DNA from 2 places in the Massilia scottii genome. Region 1 is predicted to be linked to the other one. Evidence: riboswitches for the same ligand, from Rfam matches in the RefSeq annotation. Region 1 holds a riboswitch; the other holds the start of a gene.

What was found. Region 1 has a riboswitch for glycine ahead of RBA41_RS25620 (D-amino acid dehydrogenase). Riboswitches for the same ligand answer to the same signal wherever they lie in the genome.
Region 2: it holds a riboswitch for glycine, as region 1 does, so the genes downstream of both, gcvT (glycine cleavage system aminomethyltransferase GcvT) here and RBA41_RS25620 (D-amino acid dehydrogenase) in region 1, are expected to answer to the same signal.

What each region holds. Positions count from the first base shown of each region.
Region 1 covers NZ_JAVCWM010000023.1:100,012-115,579, reverse strand. The annotation lists gene rtcA (RNA 3'-terminal phosphate cyclase) at 43-1,065, opposite strand; gene RBA41_RS25635 (RtcB family protein) at 1,119-2,354, opposite strand; gene RBA41_RS25630 (vWA domain-containing protein) at 2,988-4,541, opposite strand; gene rtcR (RNA repair transcriptional activator RtcR) at 4,736-6,346, shown strand; glycine riboswitch at 6,466-6,573, shown strand; glycine riboswitch at 6,574-6,683, shown strand; gene RBA41_RS25620 (D-amino acid dehydrogenase) at 6,740-7,972, shown strand; gene RBA41_RS25615 (hypothetical protein) at 8,098-8,832, shown strand; gene RBA41_RS25610 (C39 family peptidase) at 8,878-9,471, shown strand; gene RBA41_RS25605 (MerR family transcriptional regulator) at 9,590-10,600, shown strand; gene RBA41_RS25600 (carotenoid oxygenase family protein) at 10,619-12,028, shown strand; gene RBA41_RS25595 (enoyl-CoA hydratase) at 12,030-12,806, opposite strand; gene mltA (murein transglycosylase A) at 12,865-14,076, opposite strand; gene RBA41_RS25585 (hypothetical protein) at 13,973-14,242, shown strand; gene apaG (Co2+/Mg2+ efflux facilitator ApaG/CorD) at 14,252-14,626, opposite strand; gene rpe (ribulose-phosphate 3-epimerase) at 14,804-15,475, shown strand; gene RBA41_RS25570 (hypothetical protein) at 15,484-15,568, shown strand, end outside.
Region 2 covers NZ_JAVCWM010000002.1:144,741-160,308, forward strand. The annotation lists gene gcvP (aminomethyl-transferring glycine dehydrogenase) at 1-2,744, opposite strand, end outside; gene gcvH (glycine cleavage system protein GcvH) at 2,847-3,227, opposite strand; gene gcvT (glycine cleavage system aminomethyltransferase GcvT) at 3,294-4,412, opposite strand; glycine riboswitch at 4,485-4,590, opposite strand; glycine riboswitch at 4,609-4,694, opposite strand; gene RBA41_RS03030 (ATP-dependent Clp protease proteolytic subunit) at 4,834-5,394, shown strand; gene RBA41_RS03035 (hypothetical protein) at 5,570-5,854, opposite strand; gene RBA41_RS03040 (methyl-accepting chemotaxis protein) at 6,065-6,670, opposite strand; gene RBA41_RS03045 (DUF1631 family protein) at 6,929-9,358, shown strand; gene RBA41_RS03050 (phosphatase PAP2 family protein) at 9,487-10,155, shown strand; gene smc (chromosome segregation protein SMC) at 10,290-13,817, shown strand; gene RBA41_RS03060 (cell division protein ZipA C-terminal FtsZ-binding domain-containing protein) at 13,814-14,968, shown strand; gene ligA (NAD-dependent DNA ligase LigA) at 15,031-15,568, shown strand, end outside.

The sequences.
Region 1 (15,568 bases):
CGTACTATAGCAAAGCCTACTGCAAACTGACAAGGACTCTTTTCACGCCGTCGCACGAACGGTACAGGTACTGCGCTGTTCGCCCTCTTCCAGCGTGATCGCAACCGGCAGAAAACGGCCGATGACCTCCGCATTGGTGATGGCATGCTGAGAGATCACGTCCGCCGTAAAACTGCCGCCGCCGGCCAGCGCCATCGGCAGCATCAGCTGGTCCGCCAGGTGCTCGCCCACCGCCGCCTGGGAGGCGATATAGCGGCGCGCTTCGTGCATGGCGTCCTTGGCGACGGTTTCGGCCCGCACCATTTTTTCACCAAAGGCGCAAAACACCTCGGTCGCATGCTCGTACTCCAACGTAATGAGCAAGGCATTCCCCGGCCCCTGCTCGCCCGGCAATCCACGCATGCGCAACTGATCGCCGGTCCAGTTCATCCCCAGGCCGACGCATTCCAGTTCGCGCAGCGCAATCGACGCGGGCAATCCTGCCACGATCCCCTCGGCATATCCCTCGACGCGTTCGCCACGCTCCATCAGCGTCAACTGCCGCAATTGTGGGCACGGGGCGATCGTCGCCACAATGCAGCCGCCGCCCGCCGGATAAAACCCCGAGCGCAGCAGCTCGATGTCGATCTCGGCGCCCATTTTGCGCAGCAAAGGAATGTAGGCGCGCTGGAGGAACTGCGCCGGCGGCGCCATCGGATTATGGGTGCCGCCGCTGATACGCACCGTCGACGGCCCGTCCGCATGCAGCAACGCCAGCATCACCGTCTGCAAGACCAGCGTGCAGCTGCCGGCCGAACCGATCGCGAACTGGTAATCGCCGCCCTTGATCGCCTTCGGCGCGAAGACCAGCGTCTGCGAACCCAGTTCCGCCCCGGTGACGGTGGCGCCGCTGATCTGCGTGGCCGCCTGCACCGCGACCAGATGCTGCCGCAGCAGTCCGCGCTTCTTGCGCCCGGCCCGGATATTCTTGATGCAAAACGCCTGCCCTGTAATCATGGACAAGGTCAGCGCGCTGCGCAGGATTTGTCCGCCGCCTTCGCCCACGGCGCCATCTAATTCAATCATCTTCAACTCTTCTTCTTATATATATAGTAACCAGCGAGTAAGCAGCGGCGGCATCAACCTTTGACGCACACCACCTGCTTGAGGATATGGACAACCTCCACCAGGTCGCGCTGGGCGTGCATGACAGCGTCGATATCCTTGTACGCCATCGGAATCTCGTCGATCACATTGGCATCCTTGCGGCATTCCACGCCCTCGGTGGCCTTGATCTGGTCATCGAGGGTATAACGGCGCTTCGCTTCGGTACGGCTCATGGTGCGGCCGGCACCGTGGCTGCAGCTGTTGAAGCTGTCCGGATTACCTTTTCCGCGCACGATGAAGCTTTTCGCCCCCATCGACCCCGGGATAATTCCCAGCTCGCCCGGACGGGCCGACACGGCGCCCTTACGGGTAATCAGCACATCTTTACCGAAGTGATGCTCCTTCTGCACATAATTATGGTGGCAGTTCACCGCTTCCACGTGCGTTTCGAACGGCTTGGTGATCACGGTACGTACCGCCGTGATCAGGTTCTGCATCATCACATCACGATTGGTGCGCGCAAACTTTTGCGCCCAGCTGACCGCCTGGATATAGTCGTTATAGTGCTGCGTACCCTCGGCCAGGTACGCCAGGTCCTGATCGGGCAGGTTGATGAAATGGGTGCGCATATCCTTCTTGGCCAGCTCGATGAAGTGGGTACCGATGGCATTACCCACACCGCGCGAACCCGAATGCAGCATGAACCACACAAACCCTACCTCGTCCAGACACACTTCAACGAAGTGGTTACCGCTACCCAGCGTACCGAGGTGACGGTAGTTGTTCGTGGTTTTCAGCTTCGGCGTTTTCAGGCAGATAGCGTCGAATTCATCCTTCAACTGGCCCCAGGCGACATCCACAGCCGCTGGCGGCGTATTCCACGAACCTTCATCGCGGCCACGGAAGCCGCGCGTTTTCGGCGACATACCGTGCGGGATCGCGCGCTCGATGGCGCTACGCAGCGCGGACAGGTTATCCGGCAGGTCGTTCGCCGTCAGCGTGGTCTTGGCCGCCATCATTCCGCAACCGATATCCACGCCCACTGCCGCCGGAATCACCGCACCGAGGGTCGGAATCACGCTACCGATAGTCGAGCCTTTACCCAGGTGCACGTCCGGCATGACCGCGATATGCTTATAGATGAAGGGCATTTTAGCGGTATTGGCCAGCTGCTTCTTGGCCACGTCCTCCACCGGGACGCCTTTGGTCCACATTTTGACATGGCGGCCACCTTCCACGTTCAGGACATCGTAATTTTCGTTTTTCATAATTTTTCTCAGTATAAAAGGTGATGACAAGGGTGATGAAATGTGAGCCAGGCACAAGGCCGACCGGAGTCGAACCGGGTTAGCTGAAGCACGCTTCAGCGCTCTTCCAATGTAATTCCATCTGCATTCATCGAAACAAGGGGGCGACAACATCGCCCGGACAATCTGCTCTACCAACTGAGCTACAGCTGCTTGCGCAGCCGCCCGGACTCGAACCGGGGACAAAATGTAATCCGGACTGCATTCGCCTAAAATAATTCCCGACAAGATCGGCAGGACACTTGTTGCCGGCATAACGCCAAAGCACAACATCGATGTAGTCCTTGCCCGCATTCGGGGTAAAACGATTGAGCACAATGCGACAAAAAATCCGATGCGAAGTAAATTTTGGAAGATGTATTCGCATCAAGCATTCGCACTGCACTCAAAACCTGTACAACAAATTCCCGACAAAGTTCGGCAGGACATCAACTGCCGGCGCCAAGCCAAAAGCAGCCCCCTATGTAGTCCCGCCAGCATTCGGGGTAAAACGATTGAGCACAGCGCGACAAGGAGTCGATGCGAAATGGAACATGGGAAAATGTATTCGCATCAGCATTCGCGCTGCACTCAAAACCTGTACTTCACCTTTCCTTACTCCAGCGCGATCGATTCGATCTCGCCCACCCAGTGCCCGGCGCCCAGCTGGCCGGCCGAAAATGCAGCGATGATCTTGAATACGTCGTCCGAAAAACCGCCCACATTCAATACATCGCTACGCTCCGCCGCCTGGCTGGTACTGTTCGGCGTGCAGTCGATGCACACCAGCCGCGCCGCCGGATTACGCTCCTTGAACACCGCCCATTGCGCCATCGTCGCCGTGGCACCCGCACGCTGGTCGATCCACGATTCATTGTCGGACACGTACACCACCAGGTCGGCCATCACCTTCTGCTTGTTCATCTGCGCCAGCGGCGCACTGCAATTGGTACCGCCACCGCCTATCGCCGCCAGCTTCTGCGCATTGGTCATGACCGTATCGCGGGCATTCAGGTCGCACACCCGCACATAATTCTCGAACGGCAGCACCAGCGCATCCGGATTCTTGCGCAGCATGGCCGCGGCAATCAGTCCCGCCACATCGATACAGCGCACCTTCGAGGTGGCCGTGCCACGGTAACCCGACACCGGCGACTGCATCGATCCCGACACATCCGGGCAAATCACCACCTTGCCTTCGACTTTCGGCACATTGGCGAGCGACAGCTCCAGCGCATCCTGCAAGGCATCGCTGATAGCTCGCGGCACGTCGCTTGATGCCGCCATATACGCCGACATCAACTGATAAGGAAACACGCCCGCCCGGGCAATCGCCTCCGGATCGCGCAGCTTGTCGGCGATGACTTCAATCATGCCGGGCAACTGGTACACGCCATTGCGTCCGAACGTATTCAGATTCATGCGCACCATGTGCCAGCCGCCCTGGCGCGCAATCTGCGCCCACGCCTGCGCCGACAATGTCAGTGAGGTCAGCATCTGAAACGGCACTTCCGGCACTGGCTGCGACTGGTCGGCCTTATACGCCTCGAACGCCTTGAGCGCATCCGGCAGCTCCTGCGCATTGAACGGCTTGCCGATCAACCAGGCGAAAAACGCTTCACGCCAGGCTTGCGACGGCTTCGGATGCACCATCTTCACCACATCGCCCAGCGAAGGCGCATTCCCGATCGAGGCCGCCAGCAGCTCTTTTTCCGAAGCGCGGTTCAACCATTGCTGCACCAGCTTTTTCGGCCGGGTACCCAGCGATTTACGGCCCGCCGCGCCGGAGCGGATGATCTGCACCACATTACGCAGCATCTTGCCGTTATTGACGACCCGGCGAAACACCGGCGTCAATTCCGGCGCGCCCTTGGCGGCCAGCACGGCCGTCAGCAGCGCCGGCATATCCTTCATATAACCACGTTCGCGGCAGTAAATCGCCGTTTGCGCGATGAATTTGGCATCGACCTTTTCGCACAGTTCCATCACCGTCGCCAGCTGCGATTGCGCATTGACGTAATACGTCGAATTGAGGCAACCGGTAGCCGCATACTGCGCCAGCTGGTGCCGCGGCGTCATGGTGTAAGCCGGAGCGCCTTCCGAATTAAGACCGTCGGCACGAGGGACAAAGATTCCCTTCAAGGTCTGGAACAACTGTGCGTTTGCCATTTTTACTTCCTCACTTATCTCGTTTGTATCTCCTCTATTGCAAATGCTGTGCCAGGTCTGCCGAAGGCTAACCTCGAACAACGCAAGTCCTTGATTTAAAAAAGATTATCAATTCCTCAAGCAAGGACAGCAAGAAATGGACAAGCAGACAATCCCGTGATAAATTATCCGACCAGATAAAAATTTATACGGATATGAAACAGAAACGCATCGTAGTCATCGGTTTCGTCGGCACCCAGCTCGACAGCGGCCAAGGCCCGGCCCGCTGGGAAAAGTGGCGTCCCAGCATCGCCATCACCCAGCATGAGGAATACGCCGTCGACCGCTTCGAGATGCTCTTCAGCGGCAAATTCGGCCCGCTGGTCGACGCGGTCACGGCCGACATCGCCGCCGTCTCGCCCGAAACCACGGTCGTGCCGCACCACATTCCGATCAGCGACGCCTGGGATTTCGGCGAGGTCTACGGCGCCCTGTTCGACTTCGCCAAGACCTACCCCTTCGATCCGGATAACGAGGATTACTGGGTCCACATCACCACCGGCACCCACGTCGTGCAGATCTGCATGTTCCTGATGACCGAAGCGCGCTTCTTCCCCGGCCGCCTGCTGCAAAGCTCGCCGCCACGGCGCCAGTCCAGCAAGGACCCGGGCAGCTACGCACTGATCGACCTCGACCTGTCGCGCTACGACCAGATCGCCCAGCGCTTTTCGCGCGAGCAAGCCGAAGGCGTGGCGTTCCTCAAGTCCGGCATCGCCACCCGCAACGCCCGCTTCAACACCATGATCGACGAGATCGAGCGCGTCGCCATCAAGTCGCGCGCGCCCATGCTGCTGATGGGCCCGACCGGCGCCGGCAAATCCTTCCTCGCGCGCCGCGTGTACGAACTGAAGAAAACACGCCACCAGCTCGACGGCAAATTCATCGAGCTCAACTGCGCCACCCTGCACGGCGACGGCGCCGCCTCGACCCTGTTCGGCCACGTCAAAGGTTCCTTCACGGGCGCCGCCGCCGACCGGCCGGGCTTGCTGCGCAGCGCGCACAAGGGCTTGCTGTTCCTCGACGAAATCGGCGAGCTGGGGCCGGATGAACAGGCAATGCTGCTCAAGGCCATCGAAGAAAAGCGCTTTCATCCGGTCGGCAGCGACAGCGAAGTACAGAGCGACTTCCAGCTCATCGCCGGCACCAACCGGGATCTGGCCAGCGACGTGGTGGCCGGGCGCTTCCGCGAAGACTTGTACGCCCGCATCAATTTGTGGACCTACGCCCTGCCCGGCCTGGTCGACCGGCCCGAGGACATCGAACCCAACCTGGTCTACCAGTTGAACCAGTTCAGCCAGGAGTACGGCCAGATGGTGCGCTTCAACAAGGAAGCACGCGAGCGCTACATGCGCTTCGCGATGTCGCCCGAGGCGGTCTGGGCCGGCAACTTCCGCGACCTGTCGGCCTCGGTGACAAGGATGGCCACCTTGGCCGAAGCCGGCGGCATTTCGGAAAGCATCGTCAGCGCCGAAGTGGCCCGGCTGCAAAAACTGTGGCACCACTACACGCGCGCCCCAAGCGCGGCCGAGGTCGATCTGGCCGAACTGATGGGTGACGAGGCCGCCGCCGGCCTCGACCTGTTCGACGCCATGCAACTGGCCGCCGTGGTCAAGGTATGCCGCCAGTCGGTTACCTTGTCGGATGCGGGACGCAAACTGTTTGCCGTCTCGCGCAGCGCCAAAAGCAAACCGAACGATGCCGACCGCCTGAAGAAATTCCTGGCGCGCTTTTCGCTCGAATGGGACCAGGTTTGCGGCAAATCGTAAAGCGAGCGCTCTGTCGGTATTGTCGAGGAAACAACGCCTATCACTAAAAATGGTTGTATTGACGTCATTTTCTGCGGTATTCTGCATACATATGCTTACAGCATATTTAGCGCAATGCTAAGGCGTTATCGGGAGAGTCTGTCGGTTACAAGCTGGTCTTGTATGCCGGCGGCGCCGAAGGAGCAACCGCCCCGGAATCTCTCAGGCAAAAGGACCGATAACCCATTTGAACTCTGAAGAGCCACCGGAAGTCGTCATCCGGTGCACCGAAGGAGCAAACCGGCCACGCATCGCGCGTTGCCGGTGAATCTCTCAGGTCCAGCACAGAGGGGGTAACCGACGCGCACCAGCGCGCGGACTCCCTATCTGACGTTTCTGGAACCCGGACCACACATGAAAACCATTGCAGTAATTGGCGGCGGCATCACCGGCGTCACGACCGCTTACGCCCTGGCGAAACGTGGCTTTGCCACGACCCTGCTGGAAAAACATCGCTACGCGGCGATGGAAACCTCGTTCGCCAACGGCGGCCAGCTGTCGGCCTCCAACGCGGAAGTGTGGAACCACCGCTCCACCATGCTCAAGGGCCTGAAGTGGATGTTCCGGCGCGACGCCCCGCTGCTGGTCAACCCCAAGCCGAGCTGGCACAAGCTGTCGTGGTTCGCCGAATTTGCCGCCGCCATTCCCCACTACCGCCGCAACACCGTCGAAACGGCGCGCCTGGCGATTGCGGCGCGCGAGCACCTGTTTGCGTGGGCCGAGGCCGAGAACATCGACTTCGACGTCAAGCGCGAAGGCATCCTGCACATCTACCGCGACAAGGCCGGCTTCGAGCACGCCGCCACGGTCAGCAAGATGCTGGCGGCCGGCGGCCTGGCGCGCCGCGCGGTAACGCCAGGCGAAATGCGCGGCATCGAACCGACCCTGGCGGGCGACTACTACGGCGGCTTTTTCACCGACAGCGACGCCACCGGCGACATCCACAAATTCACCACCGGTCTTGCCGCCGCCGCCCGCCGCAACGGCGTGGACTGCCGCTACGGCATGCAGATCGGCGCCGTGCGCACCGACGGCCGCCACGCCCACGTCACCCTGGGCGACGGCGAGCGCACCCAGACCGAGACCTACGACGGCGTCGTCATCTGCGCCGGCACCGCCAGCCGCGCCCTGGCCGCAAGCCTGGGCGACCGGGTCAACATCTACCCGGTGAAAGGCTACTCGATCACGGTCAACCTGCCTGATGCCGCCAGCCAGGCCGCCGCGCCCACCGTCAGCCTGCTCGACGACGCCACCAAACTGGTGACCAGCCGCCTGGGAGTCGATCGCTTCCGCGTGGCCGGCACGGCCGAATTCAACGGCTTTAACCGCGACATCCGCGACGACCGGATTCGCCCGCTGATCGACTGGGTGCATGAATGCTTCCCGGGCGTGAGCACGCGCAGCGTGATTCCGTGGGCCGGCTTGCGGCCGATGATGCCGACCATGCTGCCGCGCGTCGGCCGCGGCAAATCGCCCTGCGTCTTCTACAACACGGGGCACGGGCATCTGGGCTGGACCCTGTCGGCCGTCACCGCCGACATGATCGGCGACTTGATGCACCGTTCCCTCGATTTTCCAACGCACTGACGACGTGCGTTGACACCGGTGTCCGGCATGCGTGCATGCCGTTGTTGTTGCAGCACTCACCCCGTTTGGACAGGCGGGGTTCTTGTATCAATCTATGTGAGGAGAAGTCAATAATGCAAACAAAAATGCTCTCAGCCCGCACCATGCTCGCCGCCCTGCTGTGCGGCGCCAGCCTGGCCCTGGCCGGCGCGCCTGCAATGGCCCAGTCGGATGGAACCAGCACCTTCAAAGCGGTGCCAAAGCGCGCCGCGGCGGCGGCGCAAGCGGCGGCCCAGCGCGACCTGGCCCAATTCGTCACGCACCAGATGCAGCAGCGCGGCACCAGCGGCACGCCGGTCGACTTCCCGCTTGAAATCAACGACATGCAGGATCTGAAGGACGCGAAGATCGGCTACGGCTTCCCGGTCTACACGATCGATCCGAACGAACTGCTGGCAGGACGCGGCAGCATGAAGCAGATGGCCAAGGCCACCGGCCAGTGGCGCTTCGTGATTTTGCTGAACCAGCGCCCGATCGGCATGGCGACGGTGGAGCTCAACAACGGGAACTACGAAACGGTCGCCTATGGCGCCGCCGTGCTGGCGAAGGATGTGGATGCGTCGATGGGCTACTACGGCGATGCCGCGAGATCCAATGTGCGCTTCGTGCGCATCTTCCAGGCGCGCTCGGACCTGCTCGAAGTGGTTGGCCGCGAAGATGGCCGCACGCGCTACGCGCCATTGCATTCGGCGCGCGAATCGCTGCTGATGCAGCAGCGTTCCGTCAAGGAAGGCAAGGCCAGCGAAGCGCTGATGGAAGAGGCAGACATCCTGCAGCCGTTGCGCAGCGTGGTCAAGCAAACCATGGACGCCTCGAAGTAAGCCCGGCATCGGCTACACCATCCTTAGAACGAATCAGGAGATAACATGAATACAAATATCAAAAAGCTCGTCGTCGGTGCTTCGCTTTTACTGGCGCTGCCAGCGGCCATGGCCCAATGGCGCACGCTCGCCGTTCCGCTGACGACCCAGGAACACAGCCAGTGGTGCTGGTCCGCCTCGAGCAAGGCGATCCTGAACTTCTACAAGAAGACACCGAGCCAGTGCCAGATCGTGAACTGGGCGTTCGGATTGAACTACGCCTGCGGGAACACCTACTTCAACTGGAACAGCTACGCCAACCAGCCGAACAATATGTACGGCTCCAACGGCAGCGTGCAAAACATCCTGAAAGCATGGGGCGTGGCAAACGGCGCGTACAGCGTCGCCTCGTCATGGAACAGTGTGGTGGCCGACATCAACGCCAACCGCCCGTTCGTGATGCGCTACGGCTGGAGCAACGGCGGCGGCCACATCATGGTGGGACGCGGCTACGCGACGACCAATGGCGTAAACTACGTGTACATCATGGACCCGTGGCCGGGTGAAGGCCAGACCTACCGCACCTACAACTCCGCCGTATCGGCGTCCGATCACCGCTGGACGCATACCCAGCGCATGAGCATCAACGGTCCGATCTAACCGGTCTGCATTGCAAAACCGGGGCTCAGGTGCCCCGGTTTTGCAAGTGTCTCCATTCGCAAGTGCTTGACCCTCTCGCTGCGTGACGGTTTACCATCTTGCAATTGGAGAAACCGGCATGCTACTGAAAATAGGACAACTGGCGCGGCGCAGCGGCTTGAGCGTGCGCGCCCTGCGCCATTACGACGATATCGCCTTGCTGACACCGTCGGCCCGCTCCGACAACGGCTACCGCCTGTACGACAGCGCGGACGTCGCCCGGCTGTATCGCATCCAGGCACTGCGCCGTCTCGACCTGTCGCTGACACAGATCCAGGCCATGCTGGCCGATGGCGGTGCCAGCCTGCCACAAGTGGTGGAGCAGCAGATTGCGTCGCTCGAACGCCAGATCGCACAAGCATCGGCCCTGCACGGCCATCTGCGCGACTTGCAGGCGCAGCTCGCCGAGCGCCATGAACCATCGATGGACAACTGGCTGGCCGCCCTCGAACGCATGGCCGCCAGCGCGCGCTATTTCACCGACGCCGAACTGCATACACTGACAACGCGGCGCCAGCAACGCAGCGGCGACAACGCGCACTTGACGTCCACGCTGCATGATCTCATGGGCCGGGGCGTTAAACCGGACAGTCTTGAAGCGGGCGCACTCGCGCAATGCTGGATCGCCGCCCTGCTCGACGACGTGGGCGGCGACGAGGCCATGCTGATGAAGCTCTACGCCATGAACTGGAACGAACCCACCCTGCATATGCTCAGTGGCGTCGACCGCACGGCGATGCAGTTCATCTCGCACGCCATGGCGCACCGGCGCCTGGCCATCTACGCCGCCTACTGCAGCGAGGCCGAGACGGTCCTGCTGCGCCAGCACTACGTCAGGCAAACCGACGCCTGGCCCATTCTCATCTGCGCCATGCGCGAGCACCTGGCCCAAGACACGCCGCCCGCCAGCGCCGAAGTGCAAGCGCTGGCGCGCCAGTGGCAGGCGCTGTCGCTGGCCAAGGCGGCGGGCGACCCCGCGCTCCAGGCCAAGCTGCGTCACGCCTTCGAGCAGGAGAGCGAGCTGCGCATCGGCTCCGGCATCGATGCGCCGCTGATCGCTTACGTCCGCCAAGCCCTGCAAAGTCTCTGAACTCACCAAGGAATCACCATGTCAGGCCATTTCTTTAGCGGGAACTACGCTCCCCTGGACACCGAATGCGACATCGACGCTCTGCCGGTTCGGGGCGCGCTGCCGCCGCAGCTGCGCGGTGCGCTGTACCGCGTCGGACCGAACCCCCGGTTCGCGCCGCGCGACGACCGCTATCACTGGTTCTCCGGCGACGGCATGGTGCATGCCTTCTTTATTGGCGACGGCAAGGTCGCCTATGCCAACCGCTGGGCGCGCACGCCGAAATGGCAGCTCGAAGACAATGCCGGCCGCGCCCTGTTCGGCACCTTCGGCAACCCGGCCACCAGCGACCCGTCGGTCCACGGCAAAAACAGCGGCACCGCCAACACCAGCATGGTGTGGCACGGCGGGCGCCTGTTTGCGCTGGAAGAATCGCACCAGCCGTTTGAAATCGATCCGCACACGCTGGCGTCAAAAGGGCACCAGGATTTCGGCGGCGCCGTGGACAAGCGCTTCACCGCGCACCCCAAGGCCGATCCGGCCACCGGCGAGCTGCACTTCTTCGCCTACCTGCCCGACAGCCCGGGTGAACCCAACATGCTGTACGGCGTCCTCGATGCGCGCTGCAAGGTAAGCACGCTCGAACCCTTCCGCGCGCCTTACGCGAGCATGATGCACGACTTCATGCTGACCGAACGCCACGTGCTGTTTCCGGTCACGCCGCTGACCATCAGCGTGGAACGCGCCATGAAAGGACTGCCCCTGTTTGCGTGGGAAGCGGACAGGCGCAGCTACGTCGGCATCGGCGTGCGCGGGCAGCCGATGGACACGCTGCGCTGGTTCGCCAGCGATGCCTGCCACGTATTCCATGTGATGAATGCCTGGGACGATGGCGGCCGCATCGTGGCCTACGTGATGGAGTCGGACACCGCACCGGGCATGCCCAACGCCGACGGCTCCCGGGGCGACCCGGCCGGGATGGCGGCGCGCCTGTGCCGCTGGACGTTCGATCTGGAGAGCGATGGCGACGGCTTCGAGCGCACCGTCCTCGACGACCTGGCGGCCGAATTTCCGCGCATCGACGAGCGCTACAACGGGCGCCGCAACCGCGTCGGTTTTTACTGCTGCCACAGCCGGCAGCGTATCAGGAGCGATTCGGAGAGTGTGCTGTACGACGCGCTGGCCTGCTTCAACTTTGCGTCGGGCACGCGCCAGCTATATACACTGCCGGCCGGCGATGTCATCTCCGAACCGGTATTCGTCGCGCGCTCGGCGCAGTCGTCCGAAGGCGACGGCTGGCTGCTGGCGGTCGCGTGGCGCGCGCAGGAAGGCCGCAGCGACCTGCTGGTGATCGACGCCGCCGACGTGGCGGCCGGCCCCGTCGCGACGGTATGCCTGCCGCACCGGATACCGTTCGGCTTTCACGGCAGCTGGCGCGCCAGAGACTGATTTACAGACCGTCGAAGTTGGCCGGGCGCTTGGCCAGGAACGCCTGCATGCCTTCCTTCTGCGCCGGCGTGCCGAACGCCGCGTGGAAGTAGCGGCGCTCGTAGCGCACGCCTTCGGTCAGCGTGGTCTCGAACGCGCGGTTGACGCTATCCTTGATCGCCATCGCCACCGTTACCGACATCGAGGCGATCGTGGTGGCCGCGGCCAGCGCTTCTTCCATCACCTTGTCCGCCGCGACCACGCGCGATACCAAACCGGTGCGCTCCGCTTCGGCCGCATCAATCATGCGCGCCGTGAGCAGCATGTCCATGGCCTTGGCCTTGCCGATGGTGCGCGGCAGGCGCTGCGTGCCGCCGGCGCCGGGGGTGACGCCGACCTTGATTTCAGGCTGGCCGAATTTGGCGGTGTCCGCCGCGATCAGGAAATCGCACATCATGGCCAGCTCGCAGCCGCCGCCCAGGCAAAAGCCCTGCACCACGCCGATGACGGGTTTGCGCACATTGAGGATGTGTTCCCAGTTACGGCCGATGTAGTTGCCGCCGTACGTGTCGCCGTAGTCGTAGTCGACCATCGCCGCGATGTCGGCGCCGGCCGCAAAGGCTTTTTCGCTGCCGGTCAGGATGATGCAGCCGATACTGCTGTCGGCGTCGAACTTGTACAGCGCGTCGCCCAGTTCGTCCATCATGTTGTCGTTCAGGGCGTTGAGCGCCTTTGGACGGTTCAGGCGAATCACGGCTACTTTGCCGTGGGTCTCGATCAGCAGGTCTGCATAGTTCATGGAATCCTCATTAAAAAAGCGTGGAGTAATGTGCGATTGTAGCGAATCCGCGGCTGCATCAGGGTTTGGGCAACAGCACCCAGAGCTGGCCGCGCTGCTTCATGCGGCCGGCATTTTCCATCGCCTCGTAGCCGAAGCCGAAAAAGAAGTCGGCCCGCACCGCGCCGCGAATGGCACCGCCGGTATCCTGCCCCATCACCAGGCGCTGCATCGGCACGTCGCTGCCCGATTCGGTGGTGGCCAGGTAAATCGGCGCGCCGAGCGGCAGCAACGTGGGGTCGATCGCGACCGAACGCGCAGGCGTCAATGCCACGCCCAGCGCGCCCTTGGGCCCGACCGACGGATCGGGCAGGCGCTCTTCGCGGAAGAAAATGAAGCTCGGGTTGGCGTTGAACAGTTCCTGGCGCCGCTCGGGGTGCGCGGCGATCCAGGCTTTGATGCCCTGCGCGGTGGCCTCAAGCGATGTCAGTTCGCCCTGCTCGATCAGCCAGCGCCCGATCGCCTTGTAAGGGTGGCCGTTCTGGTCGGCGTAGGCCACGCGCACGGTCTCGCCGCTGTCGGCCAGCTTGACCCGTCCCGAACCTTGCACCTCCAGGAAGAAGGCTTCGACCGGATCGTCCACCCATAGCAGCTCCTTGCCGCTCACGTCGGCCCGTTCGATCTCGGCCCGGCTGCCGTACGGGACCACCTTCTTGCCGACCAGCCGTCCGCGCACACGCTTGTTTTTCAGCTCCGGGTAGACGCTGGCCAGGTCGATCGTCAGCAGGTCGTCCGGCACCCGGTACAGGGGCGTCTGGAAGGCGCCGCCGCGTTTGCGGGCGCCGCGCAGCAGGGGCTCGTAGTAGCCGGTGATCAGGCCCGTGTCGGCGCCGTCCGCCGCGCGCACCTGGTTCGGCACAAAGTGCGTTTCAAAATAGCCGCGAATGGCCGCGCCATCCTTTGCATCGACCGTGCGCGCGGCGCCGCACGCGGTTTTCCATTCGGGCTTGCGCACCAGTACCCCGCACGACGTCATGAAGGCCGGCCAGGCCTGGCGCAGGTCGTCGCGCTCCCACCCGGGCAGCGCGCCGAAGGTCGATGGCGTCATCAGCGGCGCCGGTTCGGCCTTCACGGGTGGGGCCACCGGCGGCTCCGCTGGCGGCGGTATCTGCATCACCGGCGGCGGCATGACGACCGGCGGCGCCGGCCGGGGTTCAGGCGTGGTGCATGCCGCGAGGGCCAGCGCGACGGCGCCGGCCGAAACGAGTAAACTACTGCGTGTTGAAGACATGGGAGTCGATATGTGGGTATTAATGCTGGAAGCAGGCGTGGCGCTGTTCCTGCTGGTGTTTATCGTGTGGTGGACGATGTATTCGGGACAGAAGCCGACCAATAACGGTCAGGAGCTGAACGCGCCGGAGAAGAAAAAGGAACTGCCCGACGACACCGCCCACTGATCGCCGATATCAGTGCAGGGTGCGTGGCAGCGACAGCACGAATTCGGGAATCCTGGTCTCGAACTGATGGCCGTCTTCGGCCACGCAGAAGTATTCGCCGGTCATCGAGCCTTGCGCGGTGGCCAGCTGGGTGCCGCTGGTGTATTCGAACTGTTCGCCCGGCTGCAGCAGCGGCTGGTGACCAACCACGCCCAGGCCGCGCACTTCGTCGACATGGTTGTTCGCATCGGTGATCACCCAGTGCCGCGAAATGAGCTGCGCGCCGACGCTGCCGGTGTTTTTGATCGTGATCGAATAGGTGAACACGTAATTGCTTCGGCTCGGATCGGACTGCTCCGGCAGGTACTGGGTCCTGACAGTGACAGTAAATTCGTAAGCGGCCATCTGGATTCCTTGATTGAGACTGTAAAAGTTGCCCGATTGAATTTTCAGGCGCCGTTCCAACAAGGTCCGGCGGGGCATCATACATTGCACCGCAAAATCGGCCTCGCTGCAAGGGCGCTCCGTGGGACAGCGTAAAATAGCGCATCTTCATTCACCGCAAGCTCCTTGCCAGCCGCCATGACCACATTCCGCATCGCTCCCAGCATTTTGTCCGCCGATTTCGCCCGCCTGGGCGAGGAAGTCCGCAATGTCGTCGCCTCGGGCGCCGACATCATTCACTTCGACGTCATGGACAACCATTATGTTCCCAACCTGACCATCGGCCCGCTGGTGTGCCAGGCGATCCGCCCGCACGTGCAGGTGCCGATCGACGTGCACCTGATGGTCAAGCCGGTCGACCGCCTGATCCCGGACTTCGCCAAGGCTGGCGCGAACATCATCACCTTTCACCCGGAAGCGTCCGAGCATATCGACCGCTCGCTCCAGCTGATTCGCGATAACGGCTGCAAGGCCGGCCTGGTATTCAATCCCGGGACGCCGCTGCACTTTCTCGACCATGTGATGGACAAGATCGACATGATCCTGATCATGTCGGTCAACCCGGGCTTCGGCGGCCAGTCCTTCATTCCGGAAGCGCTGAAAAAAATCGCGCTGGCGCGCCGCATGATCGACGACTCGGGCCGCGACATCCTGCTCGAAGTCGATGGCGGCATCAAGATCGACAATATCGCCGCCGCCGCCGCTGCCGGCGCGGATACCTTCGTGGCCGGTTCGGCGATTTTCGGCCAGCCGGACTACAAGGCCGTCATCGACGCCATGCGCGTCGAGCTGGCCAAGGTCGGCAAGTAAGCCCAAAGATGCTGTATTTCGACCTTCGCCTCGGATTTGGGCCGTCGTTCCATCGGGGCGGCTCCATTCGGGTCGAGGGCGACGTTACCGGCA
Region 2 (15,568 bases), on a different contig from region 1:
TCGGCGGTCACCACTTCGGCCGTGTGCGGCGCACCCTTGAGCGGGTTGTCCATGCGGTCGTACTCGCCGCGCTCGACCTTGACGATTTCGGCGTGGATCGCAATCATGGCGTCGATGAAGCGGTCCATCTCGGCCTTCGATTCGCTTTCGGTCGGCTCGATCATCAGCGTGCCCGGCACCGGGAAGCTCATCGTCGGCGCATGGAAACCGAAGTCCATCAGGCGCTTGGCCACGTCTTCGTTGCTGATGCCGGTGGCGTCGGTGATCGGACGCAGGTCCAGGATGCACTCGTGCGCCACCAGGCCGTCGTGGCCCGTGTACAGCACCGGATAGTGCGGCGCCAGGCGGCGTGCGATGTAGTTGGCCGCCAGGATCGCCGTTTCGGTGGCGGCGGTCAGGCCTTCGCCGCCCATCATCGCGATGTACATCCACGAAATCGGCAAGATGCTGGCCGAGCCGTACGGCGCCGCGCTGACCGCGCCGATGCCGGCTTCGTCGCGCGTGTAGCCGCTCGAACGCTGGTTCGGCAGGAACTTGGCCAGGTGCGCGCCCACGCCGATGGGACCGACGCCAGGGCCGCCGCCGCCGTGCGGGATGCAGAAGGTCTTGTGCAGGTTCAGGTGGCTCACATCGCCGCCGAAGCTGCCCGGCGCGGCCACGCCGACCAGCGCGTTCATGTTGGCGCCGTCGATATAGACCTGGCCGCCGTGCGAGTGGATGATCTCGCACAGCTCCTGAATGCCTTCCTCGAACACGCCGTGGGTCGACGGGTAGGTGACCATCACGCAGGCCAGGTTGGCGCTGTGCTGTTCGGCCTTGGCGCGCAGGTCCGCCAGGTCGACGTTGCCGCTGTCGTCGCAGGCGGTGACGACCACCTTCATGCCGACCATGTTGGCCGATGCCGGGTTGGTGCCGTGCGCCGACGACGGAATCAGGCAAATGTTGCGGTGGCCTTCGCCGCGCGATTCATGGTAAGCCTTGATCACCAGCAGGCCCGCGTATTCGCCCTGCGAGCCGGCGTTCGGCTGCAGCGACACGGCGGCGTAGCCGGTCAGCGCGCACAGCATCTCTTCCAGCTGGCCGATCATTTCGCGGTAGCCGACCGTTTGCGCGTCCGGCGCGAACGGGTGGATGCTGGAGAATTCGGGCCAGGTGACCGGGATCATTTCGCTGGTCGCGTTGAGCTTCATGGTGCAGGAGCCAAGCGGGATCATGGTGCGGTCCAGCGCCAGGTCCTTGTCGGCCAGGCCGCGCAGGTAGCGCAGCATTTCGTGTTCCGCGTGATAGCGGTTGAAGGTCGGGTGGGTCAGGTAGGTGCTGGTACGGGCCAGCGCTTCCGGATAGGCGTCCTGCGCGCTCGCTTCGATGGCGTCGAAGTCCGGTGAAGCAGGGGAGCTTGAGACGCCCTGGGCGAAAATCGTCCACAGCAGCGCGACGTCTTCGCGGGTGGTGGTTTCGTCGAGCGAGATGCCGACGTGGCTGGCGTCGACCTTGCGCAGGTTCACGCCATGTTCGGTGGCGATCGCGTGCAGTTCGGCCGCGCGCGCGCTCTTGATGGTAAGCGTGTCGAAGTAGGTCTTGTTGACGACCTCGTAGCCGAGCTGGCCGAGCTTGGCGGCCACGATGGCGGTGAAGCGGTGCACGCGGCGGGCGATGCGCTGCAAGCCTTCAGGGCCGTGGTAGACCGCGTACATCGACGCCATCACCGCCAGCAGCACCTGCGCGGTGCAGATGTTGGACGTGGCTTTTTCGCGGCGGATGTGCTGCTCGCGCGTTTGCAGCGCCAGGCGGTACGCCTTGTTGCCCTGGGCGTCGATGGTCACGCCCACCAGGCGGCCGGCCATGCTGCGCTTGAATTCGTCGCGCGTGGCCAGGTAGCCGGCGTGCGGGCCGCCGAAACCGAGCGGCACGCCGAAGCGCTGGCTGTTGCCGACGACGACGTCGCAGCCCCAGTCGCCCGGCGGCGCCAGCAGGGTCAATGCCAGCAGGTCGGCCGCGGCGATCACCATGGCGCCGGCCGCGTGCAGTTTTTCGACGGCGGCGCGGTAGTCGCGCACGTCGCCGTTCACGCCCGGGTACTGGATCAGCACACCGAAGCATGGCTCGGACAGGCCGCCGATGTCGGCCGCCGCGATGGTGCGCACTTCCACGCCGATCGGCTGGGCGCGCGTTTGCACCACTTCCAGCGTTTGCGGCAGCACGTCGTCGGCCACGTAGAACACGTTCGAGGCCGACTTGCCGACGCGCTGGATCAGCGTCATGGCTTCGGCGGCGGCGGTGCCTTCGTCGAGCATCGACGAGTTGGCGATGCCCATGCCGGTCAGGTCGGTGATCATTTGCTGGAAGTTCAGGATCGCTTCCAGGCGGCCTTGCGAAATCTCGGGCTGGTAAGGGGTGTAGGCGGTGTACCAGGCCGGGTTTTCAAAGATATTGCGCAGGATGACGCCCGGCGTATGGCTGTTGAAGTAGCCCTGGCCGATCATCGACTTCATGACCTTGTTCTTGGCGGCCAGCGCCTTGAGTTTGCCCAGCGCAGCCTGTTCCGGCATCGGGTCGAAGAACTGGCCCAGTTCCAGCTTGCTCTTCTTGCGGATGTTGGCGGGCACGATGGCGTCGATCAGCGCCGCGCGCGATGGATAGCCGAGCGTGGCCAGCATGGCTGCCTGTTCGGCGGTGGACGGGCCGATATGGCGCGGAATGAACGAATCGCGTGCTTCGAGTTGGGTCAGGCTGGTGCGGGTCATGGTAGTCGGGGCCGAAAAGAGACTGCCGCCGGCGCTGTCGGATACACAGCGCGGCGGCGAACTGAAAGGAAAAGGCCGCCGGCGGGCGGCGGCCAGGAGTTTTTATTCCGCGGTGGCTTTGCCGTAGGCGGCGGCGTCGAGCAGGCCGTCGATGGCGCCGGCGTCGCTTGGTTTGAGCTTGAACAGCCAGGCCGCGAAGGCGTCGGTATTGATCGAGTCCGGCGCATCGGCGACGGCGTCGTTGACGGCGATGCACTCGCCCGACACCGGTGCGTAGATGTCGCTGGCGGCTTTCACCGATTCGACCACGGCGGCGTCGTCGCCGGCGGTGAAGACCTTGCCCACTTTCGGCAGTTCGACGAAGACGATGTCGCCCAGCGCGTCCTGCGCATATTCGGTGATGCCGACGGTGAGGGTGCCGTCAGCTTCGGCGCGCACCCATTCGTGGGACTCGGTGTATTTCAGGTCGGCTGGGATGTTCATAATGTTTGCTCCAAGAGGTCGCGGTCGATGTTAATGTAAATACTGCTAATAAGTGTGTTGCCCCGATCAGGCAGCGAGGATTTTACCGTTTCGCACGAACGGCAGCTTGACGACGCTGGCGGCGAGCTTTTTGTCGCGGATTTCGACGTGCACGGTGTCGCCCACGGCCACGCCCATCGGCACGCGCGCGAGTGCAATCGCTTCCTGCATGGTCGGGCTGAAGGTGCCGCTGGTGATTTCGCCGGTGGTGCCGTCAGCGGCCACCACTTTCTGGTGGGCGCGCAGGATGCCGCCTTTTTCGCGCAGGATCAGGCCCACGAATTGGAAGTTCTGACCCATCGCCTTGAGCGCGGTCTTGCCGATGAAGTCGCGCTCGGAGACCAGGTCGATGGTCCAGGCCAGGCCGGCGTCGAGCGGGTTGACCGTGTCGTCCATGTCCTGGCCGTACAGGTTCATGCCCGCTTCCAGGCGCAGCGTGTCGCGCGCGCCCAGGCCGGCCGGCTTGACGCCGGCGGCCACCAGCGCATTCCACAGCGCATCGGCCTGGGAAGCAGGGAAGGCCAGTTCAAACCCGTCTTCGCCGGTGTAGCCGGTGCGCGCCACCATCACTTCGCCAAACGCGGTGTCCTTGACGATGACGGCGTTGAACGGCTTGAGTGGCTCGGAAACCGCCTGGGTGGTCGGCAGCACCTGCCACACCCTGGCGCGCGCGTTCGGGCCCTGGACGGCGATCAGCGCCATCGGCGCGTTGCCGTCGCGGCGCTGGGTGATGGTCACGCCGCTTTTGGTGGCCTCGTTCTGGGCGCCGATCCAGGCCACGTCTTTTTCGGCGGTGCCGGCGTTGACGACCAGGCGGAACCAGGTCTCGCTGAAGAAGTAGACGATCAGGTCGTCGATGACGAAGCCCTGCGGATTGAGCATGCACGAATACAGGGCCTTGCCGGCCACCTGCAGCTTGTCGACGTTATTGGCCAGCAGGGAGCGCAGGAAAGGGCGGGCGTTGTCGCCTTCGATATCGACCACGCACATGTGCGACACATCGAACATGCCGACGTCGCCGCGCACGGCCTGGTGTTCTTCGATTTGCGAGCCGTAGTTGACGGGCATGTCCCAGCCGCCGAAATCGACCATCTTGGCGCCGGCGGCGCGGTGTGCGGAATTGAGCGGGGTCGCTTTAAGCGTCATGGAATCCTCAAGGCAGAGTGAATGGGGGTACGACGAGCAGACGTGGAGCGGCTCTTGCCGTCCCTGAATGCTTCGCGCCCCTCTGTCCTTGGTACCTGAGAGATAGCGGATTGAAGTCCGCCTGCCCCTTCGGTGGGCCGCCGGCATGGTGCCGCGGCCGCTCTCCAGAGTTCAGCCGGGGGCGCTGTGCGCCGCCGACCCCTGACCGGTCCTTTTGCCTGAGAGTTTTTGGGTGATGCCCCTTCGGCGGCAGCGTGCGCTGCCCTCTCCCGATCAAGACTGTGGAGGATATGCCAGCAGGGCGTAACTGTCAACCTTGCGGGGGACGTCCGGTAGGGGCGCGCACGAATGAGCTCCCCATTGAAAACCATGCTTGTCCCGATTTGTTAAAATAATTCATCTACTTTGCGAGCACACAGCCATGAGCGAAGAAAAAACGATCCAACAGACCGATGCCTGGTTCACCTTGTCGGGCGATGTGAACAGCGATATGGTGCACCGCGTGTTCGAGGCGGTGTCCGGCATGAGCGAGAACGGCGTCGAAACGGCGCACGTGCTGATCCAGTCGAACGGCGGCTACGTCAGCGACGGGCTGTGCCTGTACAACTTCCTGTCGAATTCGCCGGTCAAGTTCGTCATGTACAACGCGGGGGCGGTGGCGTCGATCGCCGTCATCCTGTTTCTGTCCGGCACGCGGCGCTACGCCAGCGAGACGGCGCGCTTCATGGTGCACAAATCGCATGCGACGGCATCGCCCGGCGCGCGTCCGGATGCGCTCAATATCATCGTCGAAGGCTTGCGCGCCGACGATGCGCGCACTGAATCGATTTTGCGCAAGCACATCGAGCTGCTGCCGGAGCAGTGGGCGATTCACCAGTATTCCGACCTGCACCTGACCGCGCGCGATGCCAAGATCGCCCGCGTGATCAATGACGTGGCCGACTTTGCGCCGCCGAAGGGCGTTCGCATTCGCAATATCTGAACCAGCGAACCTGGCGTCCTGACCGGCCGTGCCGGCAGCGACGGCGGGTAACGGCGCGCGGTCAAAAAAAGAGCCTGTCAACGGCCGGGCCGGTGCAGACTCTTTCTATTGCTTCCTGTTTAAATAGTGCATGGCGCCGCCCGGAAACCCGGCGACGCCCGCGTCATGCTAGCGATCAGCGTTTGTCGCCGCCGCTTTTGTTGCCGCTGCCGCTGCTGCTGCCGGAATTCGATCCCGACTGCTTGTTGCCCGAACCCGAACCGGACTGTTTCGAGCCACTGTCCTTGTCGTCATTCTTATGGCTTTGACGGCCGGCTTCCACGTGCTGCTCATGGGTGCCGCCCTGGGTGCCGCCGCCGGAGCGCGAACCGCTGCCGGAACCTTGCGAGCCCGATTGCTTGTTCGAGCTGGAACTATCGCTTTGCTTGTTGCCCTGACCGCTTTTCTGATTCGAGTTCATGTTCATTCCTTTTGAAAGTTTGAAAATGTCGTGCTCTCCGGTGATGCTGAAGAGGCGCTCTCTTCAGCGTTTCCGGTGACATCATCATGCGAGCCGCACCGTTGAAGAGGTATCGGAATTCACCTTGCACTCGTGTAGGAGTAGTTCCTATAGGATTGCAATTAATGCAGCGAAGAAATCACTTGCTGGCATACGCTTGGTGACGCACGCTCAGCGGCGTGGCGGCGCCTGTCCCGCGCGGGCCGCCTCGACCGCGGCGTTGACGGCGAGGATGGTGGTCTGGAAGGCGACGGCGTCGATAATTCGGCTCAGCCGGGCCAGCCGTGCCGCCGCATCGCCAGCACCTGCGGTCCGTGGCGCCGGCAAGGCGCGCGCCGCGTCGGGCTCGCCGCGCATGGCGAGCCCGGCGCCGGACTGCGCGCTGCGCTCGATGGCGCGCACGATCAGCCCGTTGCCCGCCACCGTCAACGTCGCCGCGCCAGCCTTGCGCCGCACCTGTGCGGGAGGCGCAACCATCGCTGCCTTGATCCACAGCCCCAGCAGCACGGCCCCGGCCGCGTTGGCGCTTATGCAAAACCAGACCCACAGGCGGGCCGCGGCGTAATCGGCCTCGGCGCGCGCCGCGGCGTCGTCGAGCATGATGCCGGTCAAGGGGCCCCAACGATCGCCTAAACTTTGGACCGCAGGTGCCGTTACCGCTTTCATCTGTTCAAGCTGACTCAGCAGTACAATGGACAGCCAGACGCCCAGCCCGACCAGGACGGCAAAGCCCAGGGACAGGGTGAGCTTGAGATCGCGGCGGCGGATCGTTATCATGGCTAGTCCTCAAGAAATAAATTGCCGTGTGGAATTGTAATTATGTTAGAGAAACTTTTTATTTAGGGTTTGTTTTTCATCAACAGTCCAAATGACGAAAATTGGCTTTTGCTTTAGGGAAAAGCAAGAATGGTCATGAAAATAAGGCGCTTGAACAAAAAATAACGCTTTGTTTCAAATTTTCCCGTTGCCAGTCGGCAATAATGTGAGAGAATGTTTGTTATGGCAAAAGATCTCTAACCCCCCAACGAGCAGACAATGGCTCCACCTTCACCATCCGCCGCAGCAAGGAAGACTGGTCCGTCGCGCCACGAGCTGTTGGAGGCGCTGGTCGTGACCGTGACCAAGCATGCCAACGACCACTTGATGGCCGTGGCGACGCGTCTCGTTGCGGCGTTGCTTGATGTGACCGACCCGGCGCTCGATGCACGCGCCGTGTTTCAGCGGGTCAAGTCGGGGAATCTGCTAAAAAACAACACCTACGCCTTCTTTCATGTCGCTGCCGCCGGCATCGGGCGCGCCATGCGTGCCGAGGTCGACGTACTGTTGCCGCCGCTTAAAAAATCCGCGATGGCCTTGCCCGCCACGCTGGAACTGGTTCCCTACGAGGAAATGGACAGCCGCGTCGCTTTCGACGCCATCAGCCGTCCCTTCGAAATGCAGTACGCGACCCAGATCGCCACCCTCAATGTGCGCCTCGGCTTCCTGCTCGAACGCGACGTGCTGCGCATCAGCCAGAATCCCTTCCGTCCCGAAATGTTCCTGTCGGCCCTGCAGCAAGCCTGGCGCGAGTTCGAGCCGGACGAGGAAGCCCACGGGCTGATCCTGCCGATGCTGCGCCCGTCGCTGCTGTTCGACTTTGCGCCGATGTACGACGCGCTGTGCGACCTGTTGATGAACAAGGGTATCCAGCCCGGCTCGGTGGACGCCTTCAAGATCAAGAAAACCGAAAGCGCGGCCGCGGCCAAGAAAGCGCGCGCCAGCGGCCAGGCCGAACTGGCCAAGCAGTTGCGCCAGTTCCTGCGCGACGACGATGATGCGCCGGCGGCCGCGTCCGCCTTCGACATCCCGATGATTCCCGACCTGCCGGCCATGGCGCCATCGGCCGGCGGCTGGCGTCCGAGCGGCGCCGCCGCCTTCCAGGGCGCGCCAGGCGGCGACGCGGGCGAGGCCAGCGTGCCGGCCGCGCCGTGGCATGGCGGCCCGGCGCACCAGGGCGGCGGGCCGGGGCAGGGCAGCCACGCCGCGGGCGGCTTCGCGCCGGCCCAGTTTGCGGGCGGCGGCGGCATTGCCGCGGGCGGCTTCGGCCAGGCCATGGATGGCGGCCAGGTGATGGTTCCCGCTTCCCTGCTCGAAGTGCTCAAGGGCTTGCAGGGCCGCATGCCGGAACAATTCAGCAACGTGGCGCCGACCCCGGCCGAGGCGCAGGCGGGCAATGTGTTTTATTTGCCGCGCTTGAAGGAAAGCATTCCAAAAGGATCACTGTCGCGCGGCGATGAAAGCACCATCGACCTGCTGTCGAAGATTTTCGAGACGGTCTTCCTCGATCCGAACATTCCGAAAGATTCGCGCGACCTGATCCAGTCGCTGCAAATTCCGGTGCTCAAGGCGGCGCTGGCCGACAAGAATTTCTTCTTTGAGGAAACGCACCCGGCGCGCCGCATGATCGACCTGATGTCGACCATGGGCCTGGAGCAGCGCTCCGGCCCGGACGATCCGCTGTTCCAGGTCATGCAGCGCGGCGTGGAGCGGGTCGGGCGCGACCAGGACGACGGCGGCGCGCCGGCCGACGTGTTCTCGGAAGTGGTGGCCGAGCTCGAAGAAACCATCAAGGCCGAGGAAACGGCGGCCGCGACCGCCATCGCGGCGCCGATCGCCGCGGCCTTGCGCCAGGAAAAAGTCACCGCCGCCACCCGTTCGGCCAGGAGCGCGGTCGCCGCGCGGGTCGGCAGCGGGCAGGTCGTGGCCATGCTGGAGACCTTCCTCGAAAACAAGTGGACCTCCGTCATGACGGTCGCCTACAGCGTCGAGGACGACAAGCCCGGCGCGGTCGGCAATGCCACCAAGACGATGGATGAGCTGATCTGGAGCGTCAAGCCGAAGATCACGCACGAACAGCGGCGCGACCTGATCGGCAAGCTGCCGAGCCTGCTGGCCACCCTGAACAAATGGCTCGACGTCATCAAGTGGCAAGATGCCGACCGCATCCAGTTCTTCGCCGACCTGGCGGAGTGCCACGCTTCAATCGTGCGCGCTCCGCTCGACATCACGCCGGAACGCCAGCTAGAAATCGCCGTCGAAGTTGCCCAGCAAGACGCCATGCGCCGGCTGGAAAAGGAAAACGAAGCCCTGGCCGCGGCCGAAGAAGCGGCCCACGCCGAACTGGACGACGCCGAACTGGGCGTCGACGCCCTCGAACGCAATATGTGGATCGAATTCACCGATCCTGACGGCAGCATCCGCAAGGTCAAGCTGGCCTGGATCAGCCCGCTGCGTACCCTGTACATTTTCTCGACCGGGGCGCGCCAGGAAGCGTTTTCCCTCTCGTCCGACAAGCTCATCGACGCCTACCGCGCCCAGCGCGTGCGCGTCATGAAGGTCGAGGGCGTGGTCGGCCGCGCGCTGTCGCAGGCAATGGACGAAGCGCTCGGCGACGCGGAAAAATCGGCGCAGTCGGTCGCTGCCTGAGGAGGGCGTGTTCCGTTAGTATTCGCGCATTGTTAACATTCGCGTATCATTCGGGCCGGGCCTGAGCGGCATTGGACAGTTCTGCATTGCCGCCCATGCCCGGCTTTTTTCACTTCCGGCTTTTGTCTATGAATTGGTATCACCTCACCGCGCTTGGCGGCATCGCCGTCACCGCCCCCCTGGGTATCGCCATTGCCGTCTGGCTCGCCGCCGCCCACTGCCGCCTGCGCGCCCTGTACTGGTGCCTGCTGTTCGGCGCCACCCTGTTCATCGTCATCGCCAGCAAGATCGCCTTCCTCGGCTGGGGCGTCGGCATCGAAGCGCTGCATTTCGCGGGCTTCAGCGGTCACGCCGCGCGCGCCGCGGCCGTGTTTCCGGTGGCGGCCTACCTGGCGCTGTGCGGACGCACCAAGATGTGGCGTTATGTCGCGGTCAGCCTGGGCGTGGCGCTGGCGGTCGGTGTCGCGCTTTCGCGCGTGATGGTCGAAACCCACAGCAGTTCGGAGGCGATCCTGGGCTGCCTGCTCGGACTGGCCTGCGCGGCCGCATTCATCTCGCTGGTGCGCTCGAACCGCCAGTTCCAGCCCAGCCTGACCCTGATCGCGCTGACCCTGGCTGTGCTGTGCATTCCGTACAAGGGCGAACCGCACAATTCCCAGCAGTGGATGACCGGCCTGGCGCTCGGCCTGTCCGGGGCCGACCGGGTCTACACGACGGCCACCTGGGGCCCGACGCGCAATCCTTACTCCCCGCCGTGCCCCAAGGCCGAGCGCTACTTCAACTACGTCTGTTTTTAGCGCCGTCGCCGGCCTGAAAATCGTCGCCCGGCCATCTGGGGCCGCTTCGCGGACGGGGCGACGCCACTTCGCCGAAAACATGACAACAAATGGTATGATGGACACCTTTAGGATTCCCGAGCTAGCTATACAACGTGCGCCTGTCTTCCATTAAATTGTCGGGATTTAAGTCATTCGTCGATCCCACCAATTTCCAGGTGCCGGGGCAGCTGGTTGGCGTGGTCGGTCCCAATGGTTGCGGCAAGTCGAACATCATCGACGCGGTGCGCTGGGTGCTGGGCGAATCGAAGGCGTCCGAGCTGCGCGGCGAGTCCATGCAGGACGTCATTTTCAACGGCTCGACCCACCGCAAGCCGGCCGGGCGCGCCTCGGTCGAACTGGTGTTCGACAATAACGACGGCAAGGCTTCCGGCCAGTGGGGCCAGTACGCCGAAATCGCCGTCAAGCGCACCCTCACGCGCGACGGCACCTCGACCTACTACATCAACAGCCAGCCGGTGCGCCGGCGCGACATCCAGGATATTTTCCTCGGCACGGGCCTCGGTCCGCGCGCCTACGCCATCATCGGCCAGGGCATGATCTCGCGCATCATCGAGTCGCGCCCGGAAGAACTGCGCGTGTTCCTCGAAGAAGCGGCCGGCGTGTCCAAGTACAAGGAACGCCGGCGCGAAACCGAAAACCGCCTCAACGACACGCGCGAAAACCTGCTGCGGGTGGAAGACATCCTGCGCGAACTGAACGCCAACCTCGAAAAGCTCGAAGCGCAGGCGGTCGTCGCCAACAAATTCCATTCGCTGCAGGCGGACCAGGAAGAAAAACAAAAGCTCCTCTGGCTGCTGCGCAAGAACGAAGCGCAGACCGAGCAGAATCGCTACTTCCGCGAGATGGAGCAGGCCCAGACCGATCTGGAGGAGCAGACGGCCAAGCTGCGCCACGTCGAACTCGATCTCGAACACATGCGCCAGGCGCATTTTTCGGTGGGCGACCGCCTGCACACGGCGCAGGGCCACCTGTACCAGACCAACTCGGAAATCGGCAGCCTGGAAGCGCAGATCAAGTTCGTCATCGAATCGCGCAGCCGCCTGCAGAACCAGCTGCTGGCGCTGAACGCCCAGCGCAACCAGTGGCAGACGCAGGGCCAGGATTACCAGCAGCAGATCGAGGAAGCCGAGTACCTGCTCGAAGAACTGGGCGGGAGGGTCGAACAGTCGCAGATGAACGCCGAAGCCCAGGGCGAGCGCCTGCCGGACCTCGATGCCGCCTGGCGCGCGGCCCAGCACAAGACCACCGAATCGCGCGCCCGCATCATGCAGGCGCAGCAGCAGATCGAACTCGAATCGGCGCACCAGCGCAACGCCTCGAACATCCTCAACGGCCTGCAAACGCGGCGCGAGCGCCTGCAGCAGGAAAAGAACGGCCTCAATCTGCCCGACAGCAGCCATCTGGCCAACCTGCGCATGCAGCTCGAAGAAAAGCAGCAGGCGCTGGAAGAGCAGACCATGCTGCTCGAAGAAGCGACCGAACAGCAGCAGCGCACCGAGGATGAACGCACCGCCGCGCAGGCCCAGGTCAATCTTGAGGCCGCGGCCAACGCGCAGCTGGAAGCGCGCCTGTCGGCCCTGAAGCAGTTGCAGGAACGCGTGCAAACGCAGGGCAAGGTCCAGCCCTGGCTGCAAAAGCACGAACTCGATGCGCTGCCGCGCCTGTGGCAAAAGCTGGGCATCGAACAGGGCTGGGAAACGGCGCTCGAATCGGTGCTGCGCGAGCGCACCGGCGCGCTTGAAATGTCGAACATCGAATGGGCCAAGGCCTTTTTCAGCGATGCGCCGCCCGCCAGGCTGGCCCTGTACGCGCCATCGCTCGCCGGCGCCGCGGCCCCAAGCGAAACGCCGGGCCTCACAACGTTCGCCAGCCTGCTCAAGCTCAATGAACCGGGCCTGCGCGGCTTGTTGGGCGACTGGCTGCACAATGTCTTCGCCGCCGACGACACGGCCAGCGCCTTTGCCGAGCGCGCGCGCCTGCCGCAGGGCGGCTCCTTCATCACGCGCCAGGGCCACGTGGTGACCCAGTCCAGCGTGCGTTTCTACGCGGCCGATAGCGAGCAGGATGGCATGCTGGGGCGCCAGCAGGAGATCGACAACATCGGCAAGCAGCTGCGCGCGCAAACCATGCTGGCCGACGAAGCACGCGCCCGCGCGGTGCGCGCCGACGCCGCCATGTCGGACCTCACGCGGCGCCTGCAGGATGCGCGCCAGCGCGTGGCCACGCTCACGCAAGGCGTGCACGCGCTGCAGATCGAAGTCGTCAAGCAGTCCGAGGTCGAGGCGCGCTTCAATCAGCGCAGCACCCAGATCCAGGCCGACCTGGCCGAGATCGCGGCGCAGGAAGCCGAGCAGCAGCAGGTCCGCATGGAGTCCGAGGAAAAATTCGAGCAGCTCGACATGGAACTGGCCGAGCTGCAGGGCGCGCACGAAGATGGCCAGACCGATTTCCTGAGCCGCGAACAGGCGCTGACGGACGCGCGCGAAAAGCTGCGCGAGTTGGAGCGCGCGGCCCAGGAAGCGCAGTTCGCCGAAAAAACCCAGCGCAGCAAGATCGAGGAACTGCGCCGCAATATCGCCACCGCCACGCAGCAGGCGGCCCAGGTAAGCGAGAGCATCGCGGTCGGCCAGATGGAACTCGAAGCGCTGGAAAGCGGCGCCGCCAGCGACGGCCTGCAAGACTTGCTGGACCGGCGCACCAGCCAGGAGCGCGCGCTGTCCGATGCGCGCCATGAGCTCGACCAGATCACGCAGCAGCTGCGCGCCGCCGAAGACACGCGCACCCAGTCCGAACGCAGCCTGCAGCCGCAGCGCGACAAGATCATGGAAATGCAGCTCAAGGAGCAGGCCGCGCGCCTGAACCAGGAGCAGTTCGCCGAAGCGTTAAAGACGGTCGATGCCGACGAAGCGGCGCTCTCCGAAAAGCTCCATCCCGACATGAAGCCGTCCTACCTGCAGGGCGAGGTGACGCGTTTGACGAATGCCATCGCGCTGCTGGGCGCGGTCAACCTGGCCGCGCTCGACGAGCTGGCGCAGGCGTCCGAGCGCAAGAACTTCCTCGACGCGCAGAACAATGACCTGAACGAGGCGATCATGACCCTGGAAGACGCGATCGCCCGCATCGACAAGGAAACGCGCGAGCTGCTGCAGGATACCTTCGACAAGGTCAATCACCATTTTTCGGAACTGTTCCCGATCCTCTTCGGCGGCGGCAACGCCAAGCTGGTGATGACGGGCGACGAAATTCTCGACTCCGGCGTGCAGGTCATGGCGCAGCCGCCGGGCAAAAAGAACGCCACCATTCACTTGCTGTCGGGCGGCGAAAAAGCGCTGACCGCGACCGCGCTGGTGTTTTCGATGTTCCGCCTCAATCCGGCCCCATTCTGCCTGCTCGACGAGGTCGACGCGCCGCTGGACGACGCGAACACCGAGCGATTCTGCCGCATGGTAAAACGGATGTCCGACCATACTCAATTCCTTTTCATCTCGCACAATAAAATTGCGATGGAAATGGCCAATCAACTGATCGGTGTGACGATGCAGGAGCAGGGCGTATCGCGCATTGTGGCGGTGGACATGGAGTCCGCCGCAAATTTTGCTACCGAGGCACAAGCAGCATGACAGATTTACAAATGAGCCTGATCGGTGCCAGCGGCGTATTCGTCGCCGGCGTCTTCGCGTACAACAAATGGCAGGAGCACAAGGCCAAGAAGAGTGTCGAACGCGCCTTCTCGTCCGAGCATGACGACGTGCTGCTGCGTCCCGGCGACATCGTGCGCAGCGAACCGACGTTCGACGTCAAGCCGGCCCCGGTGGCCGACGACACGCCTGCGGCGGCCCCCGCGCCGGTCGCAGCACCGGTCGCAGCAGCACCGGCTGCGCGTTTCGACGACGAAGCGGCGCAGCCAGTCGCGCCGGTGGCGCCAGTGGCGCCCGTGGCGGCGCCGGTGGAAGCACTGAGCCCGGCCACCGAGCTGGCCACCAGCCTGGTCGACCCGCTGATCGATGTCCTGATTCCGCTGGCGCTCGAAGCGCCGGTGCGGGGCGACAAAATCCTGCCGATCCTGCACACCCTGCGCCACGTCGGCAACAAGCCGGTGCACTTCATCGGCCTGCACGTGAACGGCGACTGGGAACCGATCGTCCACGGCGGCGTCTACACCAAGCTGCAGGCCGGCGTGCAGATGGCCAGCCGTACCACGGCCCTGAACGAACTCGAATACTCCGAACTGGTCACGCGCCTGCGCGCGGTGGCCGACGACATCGGCGCCGAGCCGGAAATTCCGGACATGATCGAAGTCATGGGCGAGTCGCGCACCTTGCACCGCTTCGTGGCCGGGCACGACGCCCAGCTGGGCGTGAACCTGATGTCGTACGGCGCCCCGTGGTCGATCGCGACCCTGATCGGCGCGCTGGAGAAGCAGGGCTTCGATGTGCGTCCCGACGGGCGCTACATCATGCCGGACGGCGACGGCGGCCAGCTGTTCACGCTGACCACCAACGTCACCCTCGGCGCCGACACCACCTCGCGCCTGACCTTGCTGCTGGACGTGCCATGCGTGGCGCCGGCGCGCAACGGCTTCGGCGCCATGCTGGGTTGCGCCAAGGCGCTGGTGGGGCGCCTGGACGCCGTCATCGTCGACGACAGCGACCAGCCGCTGACCGACCAGGCGCTTGCCGAAATCAACAGCCAGGTGCTCGATTTCTACCAGGAGATGGAAGCGGCCGACATTCCGGCCGGTTCGACGCGCGCCATGCGCTTGTTCAGCTAATAACAAAGATCATCGTGACGACAACAACAACAGCAACGCAGGACAGCGATTACCTCGACCGCATGACGCAGCTCACGGCCGAACTGAATCGCCACATTTTTTCGTACCACGTGCAGGATGCGCCGACCATTCCGGACGCCGAGTACGACCGCCTGTTCCGCGAACTGCAGGCGCTCGAAGCGGCGCACCCGGAAGCGGTATCGGTCGACTCGCCCACCTACCGCGTGGGCGCGACGCCCCTGCCCGAATTCAAGCAGGTCACCCACAGCATTCCCATGCTCTCGCTGAACAACGGCTTCGAGGACGAGGATATCGAGAATTTCGACCGCCGCGCGCGCGAAGGCCTCGACGCGGAGCAGGTCGAGTATGCGGCCGAACTCAAATTCGACGGCCTGGCGATCAGCCTGCGCTACGAAAACGGCGTATTCGTGCAGGCCGCCACGCGCGGCGACGGCGCCACCGGCGAAGACGTCACGGCGAACATCCGCACGGTGCGCGCCATTCCGCTGCGCCTGCATGGCGACACGGTGCCGGCGGTGCTCGAAGTGCGCGGCGAAGTGCTGATGTACAAGGCCGACTTCGCCAAGCTCAATGCGCGCC